One region of the Planococcus sp. MB-3u-03 genome, then DNA from elsewhere that is predicted to be linked to it. Evidence: riboswitches for the same ligand, from Rfam matches in the RefSeq annotation. Region 1 holds a riboswitch; each other region holds the start of a gene.
The links. Region 1 has a riboswitch for S-adenosylmethionine ahead of CW734_RS12840 (methionine biosynthesis PLP-dependent protein). Riboswitches for the same ligand answer to the same signal wherever they lie in the genome.

Region 1 (2,263 bases):
CAGGCGGAACGACAGCATGCCGCCTTTTCCAGGGTATAGTACGTCTGTCACGGTCTCTTGAGTTTCAAGGAAGCGGGAGAGTTCTTTGGCATTCGCTTCGTGTTGGCGCATGCGCAGCGGCAAGGTTTTCAAGCCGCGGATCAACAGCCAGGAATCAAGCGGGAAAGTACAGCGCCCGCTGAGTTATGGGCGTTGAAAAGCTGCGCGCATAACTCCTCGCCTTTTGCGGCGACTAGCCCAGCAAGCACATCGTTATGGCCCCCAATGTATTTGGTCGCGCTATGGAGTACGATATCGGCGCCGATTTTGAGCGGCTGCTGCAAGAAAGGGGTCAAAAAGGTATTGTCGACGATCAGTAAAAGATTGTGGCGCTTGGCCAGTTGTGCATACAATTCCAAATCGATCTCCTGCATCAACGGGTTGGTCGGCGTTTCAATGAAAATCGCTTTTGTATTGTCAGTGATTTTCGCTTCGGCCGTTTTCGGATCGACGAAGGGATCGTATACGGGACGGATATGGTATTTTTCCTCATATTGTTCCAGCAGACGGTAAGTACCGCCGTAAATATCTTCAGGAAGCAAAATCTCATCGTTCGGGCGGAACAGGGAAAGGACCAGCTGGATCGCGGCCATTCCAGAGCTGCACGCAAAGCCTGCGTCGCCGCCTTCTAAGTTTGCGATCCCTTCTTCAAGAAGCTGGCGGGTTGGATTTTTCGTCCGCGTATAATCATAGCCTGTGGATTTGCCAAGGCCTTCATGTTCGTAGGCGGTAGAAAGATAAATCGGGGGATTGACCGCCCCTGTGCGCGGGTCGCTGCGGTTGCCGAGTTGAACCAGGCGTGTTTCTAGGCTATGTTGTGTCATGATCCTCATCCTTTCAAATCAAAAAGCAGGGGCTTTCTTCTATGATAAGAAGAAAGCCCCTGCCGTATATGCTATCTTCTCATCTACTAGGTTGCACCTATTGGAATTAGCACCGTGACATATAAGTCCGGTTGCTGAGACTTCACAGGGCCAAATCCCTCCATCTCTCTCGATAAGAATCATTTTATATAGTTGTGGTTGGTTGATGTTTTCCATCATACAACAATTACTTTCGAAATACAAGCGGAATATTGAAAATACTCTTGTAAATGTCCCGAAGGCGCTCGCTTTTATTTCGGAAGCTGAAATGGTATGCTGAGGTATACTTTTATCATGCACGGCTTATACAAAGCCAGTTGCAAAGGGGTTCTGAATTATGTACATCGTCACATCGACCGTCATTGTGCCGGAAGACAAGGTGCAAGACGTCATAGAAATATACCGAAAACGATCGCGCCGTGTAGACCAGGCGGAAGGCTTCACTTCATTCCGGCTGATCCAAAACACGAAAAAGCGCCATGAACTGACCGTCCACTTGGAATGGCAATCCAAACAGGCCTATATGAACTGGGTCAAGAGCCAGGAGTTCAAGGAGATCCATGATTTGGAGAAGAATTATCCAGACCAGGAACTCGCGGGCATCGTCCCGAAAGTCCATCAATACGAAGTGGTGGCCGAATGAACCAGGAACAAAAACAGCAAATCGCGACCGACACGGCAGACGGTATATACGAAGCGTACCCGAATTTATGGGAACGTTTCGGCGATAAGGGATATGAACATACCGTTAAAGACAATCATCACCACTTGGATTACCTCGAAACCGCGTGGGAGCTGCAAAGCGAGCAATCCTTTCTAGACTATGCACTCTGGCTCGAAACGGTGCTCGTGAGCCGCAATGTCGAAACTGCGCTCATCATCGATAATTTTCAGCGGCTTATCGAAATTGTGCCGCGCTATACCGAAACAACGCAAGGAGATTTCATGCGGGGCTGCCTCGATCGCGCAGTCCGGTTATTGGAGCTCCCTCCACATAAAAGGGGCTGATCAAATGAACGAGTCAACACAGCTTTCGGATCTTTTCCTGCAAGGGCAGGAAGAGGAAGCTTTGAAATACGTCCAGGATTTCCTGGAAAGCCATTCACATGAACAGCTCTACGGCGAAATTTTGACGCCGGCGATGTACCGCATCGGAGAATTATGGGAACAAAATGAGATTTCGGTTGCGGAAGAGCATTTAGCAACCGCTGTTTGCGATTTTGTATTGTCCGCTACGGAGCTGCGCAATAAAGATAAGGATGGCCGCAAAAAAGCGATGATTTTTGGCCCGGAAGGCGAAGAGCATTATATCGGGCTCAAGATGGTCGCGGCGATGTTCCGTGAAGAGGGCTATGATGTCC
Region 2 (2,263 bases), 1.6 Mb from region 1:
ACGGATTTCTTCGCTTTCCCCATATATGTACCGCCCCTTTTTAATGAAATATGTATCCTTCTTTTTTACGCTAAAACCGCCTGTACGGAGATTTCTTTAATGCCTTGCCATTGTCCTTGTTATTCCCTTCATAATAAGCTTAAAAACGCTGATTGTATAGTTTTTGTATAATCCTAGACAAACCGTTCATTCCAGGAATAAACAGGACATTGACAGGGAAAGTGGAATGGTATAGAAAGATGCAATACACAAGACAGGAGTCGATCACTATGGCTGGATTTTTACCGCATATATATGACACGGCCATGAAGCCGCTCGAGAAGACGCGCTTTGAAAAAATCCGCGCCGGACTGGTTCAAAAAGCGCAAGGTCGCGTGCTCGAAATCGGCTTCGGAACAGGTGCGAACTTCCGCTATTATCAAAATGCCGAACGGGTCGACGCCATCGAACCAAACCCGGAGATGAGTAAACAAGCCGGCAAACGCATCCGACAGTCGAAGACACCGATTCGCACGTACGAAGCAGTCGCTGAAAAACTGCCCTTTGCCGATGACAGCTTCGATACGGTCGTCGCGACCTTAGTATTCTGCACGATTCCAGACCCGGTCAAAGCGCTCGAAGAAATCTACCGCGTCAGCAAACCCGGCGCCCAGATCCTCATGTTCGAGCACGTCAAAATGGACCAACCGCTCATGGGCAAAACTCAGGAATCCTTGACACCCGTCTGGAAAAAGCTATGCGACGGCTGCCATTTGAACCGCGATACAATCGATTTGGTGAATCGCTCCCCTCTGGAAATTGTGAAGGTGGAATCCTATTACGGCGGACTATTTTTGACCATTGAGAGCCGGAAACCGTTGTGAATTGTAGCTGTCCCTGTGTACGGCACAATTATGACTATTTACCTGAAGGCATGAAAATACAGAAGGAATATTACTGATCCTGATTTGAAGGTATTTCTTATTCACTTATCCTGCATGGGGCACTACTCGAATTGTGTGGTGCACAGGGACAAAAAAATAATTCCCAATTTCCTTGCAATTGTCCGAAGATTGGTTTAATGTGAACAACATCAACCAGCAATTAACTTAATAGTCGATTTCTTATCAAGAGAGACGGAGGGATTTGGCCCTGTGAAGTCTCAGCAACCGCCCTATTTCAGGACAAGGTGCTAATTCCAATAGGCATAAGCCTAGAAGATAAGAAGAATGCTTTTCCAAAACGGGCTTTCTTCTTTTCGAAGAAAGCCCGTTTTTTTTATTTCCACCACCCACACTAAAAACAGAAAGAAGGAATTTCACATGACCCATTCAACTATTCAAACAAACCAAAAATTAACAACTGCCCCATTCAAGGCTGATCACGTCGGGAGCTTATTGCGCCCCGACAGCATTCACGAGGCGCGCAAGCAGTTCAAAGAAGGCACAATCACAGCGGAACAGCTGCGGGAAGTCGAGACGACGGAAATCAAGCGCATCGTCGACAAGCAAATCGAAGTCGGTTTCAAAGCAGTGACGGACGGCGAATTCCGCCGCACGTTCTGGCATACTGATTTCATGGCGCATATCAATGGCTTCGAAGGTTACACGCCGGAAAAAGGCTATCAGTTCAAAAACGTCGAAACGGAAGCTTATGACGTGCGCAATATCGGCAAGATTTCTTTTAATGAAAACCATCCATTTCTCAGTGATTTCATTGAATTCAAGGAAATCGTCGGCGGCCGCGCTGTGCCGAAATTGACGATTCCAAGCCCGAACCAATTTTTCAACCAAGGCATCCGCGATGAAGCCATCTATCCGGACTTGGAAGACTACGCGAAAGACGTCATTCAAACTTACCGCGACGCTTTCCAGGCATTTTATGATGCCGGCGCGCGCTATATCCAAATCGACGATGTCTATATCGCTGGCTTGTCATCTCCGGACATTCCGTTCAACGATGGAAAATACAATCGCGAGTATTTGATCGACTTGGCGCTTCGTGTCGCAAACGGCGTGCTGGAAGGCAAGCCGGAAGACCTCGCTGTGACGACTCACCTGTGTCGCGGCAATTATCAATCCGACTGGGCATTTGAAGGCAGCTACGCATTGATCGCGCCGACTTTGTTCGCCAAAGAAAAAGTCGACGGCTTCTTCCTTGAATACGACGACGACCGCTCCGGCAGCTTCCAGCCACTTGAGTACATTCCAAACGGTGGACCAAGAGTTGTGCTCGGCGTCTTCACTTCAAAAAATGGTGAACTTGAAGACAAAGAAGCGATCAA
Region 3 (2,263 bases), 1.6 Mb from region 1:
ACTGAAAAACCGGATCCATCAACTCAAACTCATAGGTCTCACTATTGACCTTGCCAACAATCTGTTCGCTATCATAAAGCTCCAGCATAAACTGTGCCATCTCTTTTGAGGTATGGAACTTCTGCACATTGTCGCTATAGCTGAATTCATCAAGTTCCCGCGCAGTTTTCACGAATTCGGTTTCGGTCATGGATGGCGCGAGTATTTTAACTTTCAATCGAGCTCCGTTATCCTGCAGTTCCTGGGCAAGGCCTTCTGTAAATGCGCTCACGTAAAATTTGGTCGCAGCGTATGTAACAGCATTTGGCACGAGTCTGTAGCCTAAGTCAGATGATACGTTGATGAGCTGCGCCCCTTCTTGGTCCGCATAGTCGCGTGCATAAAGAGTGGAAAGCGTAGTGAGTGCCTCAACATTTACGCGCAGCATCTTTTCCGTTTTAGTCATATCCTGCTCAGCGACGGTAGCACTGTTTCCGAAGCCGGCGTTGTTGACGAAGGTTTCAATATCGTATTCTTTGAGGCTTTCGTATAGTGCATGGACCTGCTCGCTGTCGGATAGGTCGGTGGGTTTGATGACGACGTCCAGCTCAGAGTTCATGCTTTGAATCTTCTCTTTAAGATTATTGAGCTCGTTTTCCCTTCTTGCCACAAGAATAAGGTTTTTGCCGCATGTCGCAAAAGCCAGTGCAGCTTCATATCCGATTCCTGAGCTGGCGCCTGTAATTACCGTGTACTTCATGTGAATCCCTCCATTGAAATGAATAGATAGCTAGTGTGCAGAAACAATGAAACTCTCATGAGATTGTGCTGGCTCTTGAAGTGAAAGAAACAGCATTTTATAAACTGGAAACTTCAATATTAGAGTGTTTGGAATTAGGAGAGTTCTTAAATGAAGATTATACACTATTTTCCTGCTGGCACAGAAACATACAAAATATCTTAGCAAGGAGCGGTACGTGGAAACACATCTCTCCGATTTAGTAGGGAGGAGTGTTTTTATAGTACGATTTCTAAATTTTCTATTGCCATGAAATCCAAGCTCTGCTATTGTATTAATCATATCAATTTACTCGGCATTAATTCTGAGTACATAATTTCTTATCCAGATAAGTGGAGGGACTGGCCCTTTGAAGCTTCGGCAGCGGAACAGATTGGATGTCCAATTTGAAACTGTGCCAAATCCAGCAGGTGCTGTTAAGCATTTGAGAGATGAGAAGAGCCGGACGGTGAGCCTCTCTTCTTTTTTATGAAGAGGGGTTTTTCTATTGGCCGCAAGAATTGTAGCGTCTCATTCAAAATAAAAAAGACCAAGGAGAGATGGCAGATGAACAAGCGTTGGATTGGTGTGTTTGGGATTTCGGGTGCGCTATTATTAGCTGGATGCGGCGATAGCGGGGAAGCTTCCGAGGAAGACAAGAAAGAAGTGCGTGTCGGCTTTGGCGTCGGGACGTACGAGCAGCAATTCAAGGAAGGGATCTTGCCTATTTTGGAGGAGAAAGGGTATAAAGTGGATACAACAACTTTTTCCCAGAACATGCAGTTGAATCCGGCGATGCAGGAAGGCTTGATCGATGCGAGCATTTTCCAGAGCACGGCGTATATGGAAGGGATCAACGAGGAATTGGGCATGGACATGACCGGCATCGCTTTTGTGCCGAGCGCGCCTCAAGGTTTGTATTCAGCGAATCATCAATCGTTGGATGAGGTGAAGGACGGCTCGACTGTCGGCTTGCCGAATGATCCGGTCAACCAGGAACGCGCAGTGCGCATCTTGGAGGAACTCGGGTGGGTGACGGTGTCAGACGATGCAGGCGTGACGGATTTTAATTTGAACGCAGTGGAAAATGCGGATTACGATCTCGACTTGAAAGTCTTGGACCCAGCGCAAATTCTGGTGTCGCTGCAGGATATCGATTTTGGCGTCGTCAACGGCAATTATATTGCCAATGCGCCGGACCGCAAGATTACGGATGCGTTGAAAATCGAGAATACGCCCGAACAGCATCGGATTGTGGTGACGATCGAAGAAGATAACGCGGATACTCAGTGGGCGAAAGATTTGAAAGACGCTTACGAATCCGAGGAGTTCCAGGAATATATCGAGTCGAATGAGCAGTATGACGGCTTCATTTTGACGGAGGAATGGGCGCAATAGATAGGAGAAAGGTGAAGAATGATGGATATCCTAAAAGCGAAGACATTTGAAGAACGCATGGACATATTGAATGAAACCGTCGCACCGTTTACGGAACGGGCCGCGCAC

Region 2: it holds a riboswitch for S-adenosylmethionine, as region 1 does, so the genes downstream of both, CW734_RS04960 (5-methyltetrahydropteroyltriglutamate--homocysteine S-methyltransferase) here and CW734_RS12840 (methionine biosynthesis PLP-dependent protein) in region 1, are expected to answer to the same signal.
Region 3: it holds a riboswitch for S-adenosylmethionine, as region 1 does, so the genes downstream of both, CW734_RS04050 (MetQ/NlpA family ABC transporter substrate-binding protein) here and CW734_RS12840 (methionine biosynthesis PLP-dependent protein) in region 1, are expected to answer to the same signal.

The regions. Positions count from the first base shown of each region.
Region 1 is NZ_CP025135.1:2,294,959-2,297,221, reverse strand. Features, by position in the region: partial or broken gene CW734_RS12840 (methionine biosynthesis PLP-dependent protein) at 1-863, opposite strand, end outside; SAM riboswitch class I at 940-1,042, opposite strand; gene CW734_RS12835 (antibiotic biosynthesis monooxygenase family protein) at 1,240-1,545, shown strand; gene CW734_RS12830 (hypothetical protein) at 1,542-1,910, shown strand; gene CW734_RS12825 (cobalamin B12-binding domain-containing protein) at 1,915-2,263, shown strand, end outside.
Region 2 is NZ_CP025135.1:742,984-745,246, reverse strand. Features, by position in the region: gene CW734_RS04970 (phytoene desaturase family protein) at 1-23, opposite strand, end outside; gene CW734_RS04965 (class I SAM-dependent methyltransferase) at 270-863, shown strand; SAM riboswitch class I at 1,101-1,206, shown strand; gene CW734_RS04960 (5-methyltetrahydropteroyltriglutamate--homocysteine S-methyltransferase) at 1,302-2,263, shown strand, end outside.
Region 3 is NZ_CP025135.1:538,530-540,792, forward strand. Features, by position in the region: gene CW734_RS04045 (SDR family NAD(P)-dependent oxidoreductase) at 1-739, opposite strand, end outside; SAM riboswitch class I at 1,096-1,216, shown strand; gene CW734_RS04050 (MetQ/NlpA family ABC transporter substrate-binding protein) at 1,325-2,155, shown strand; gene CW734_RS04055 (acyl-CoA dehydrogenase family protein) at 2,177-2,263, shown strand, end outside.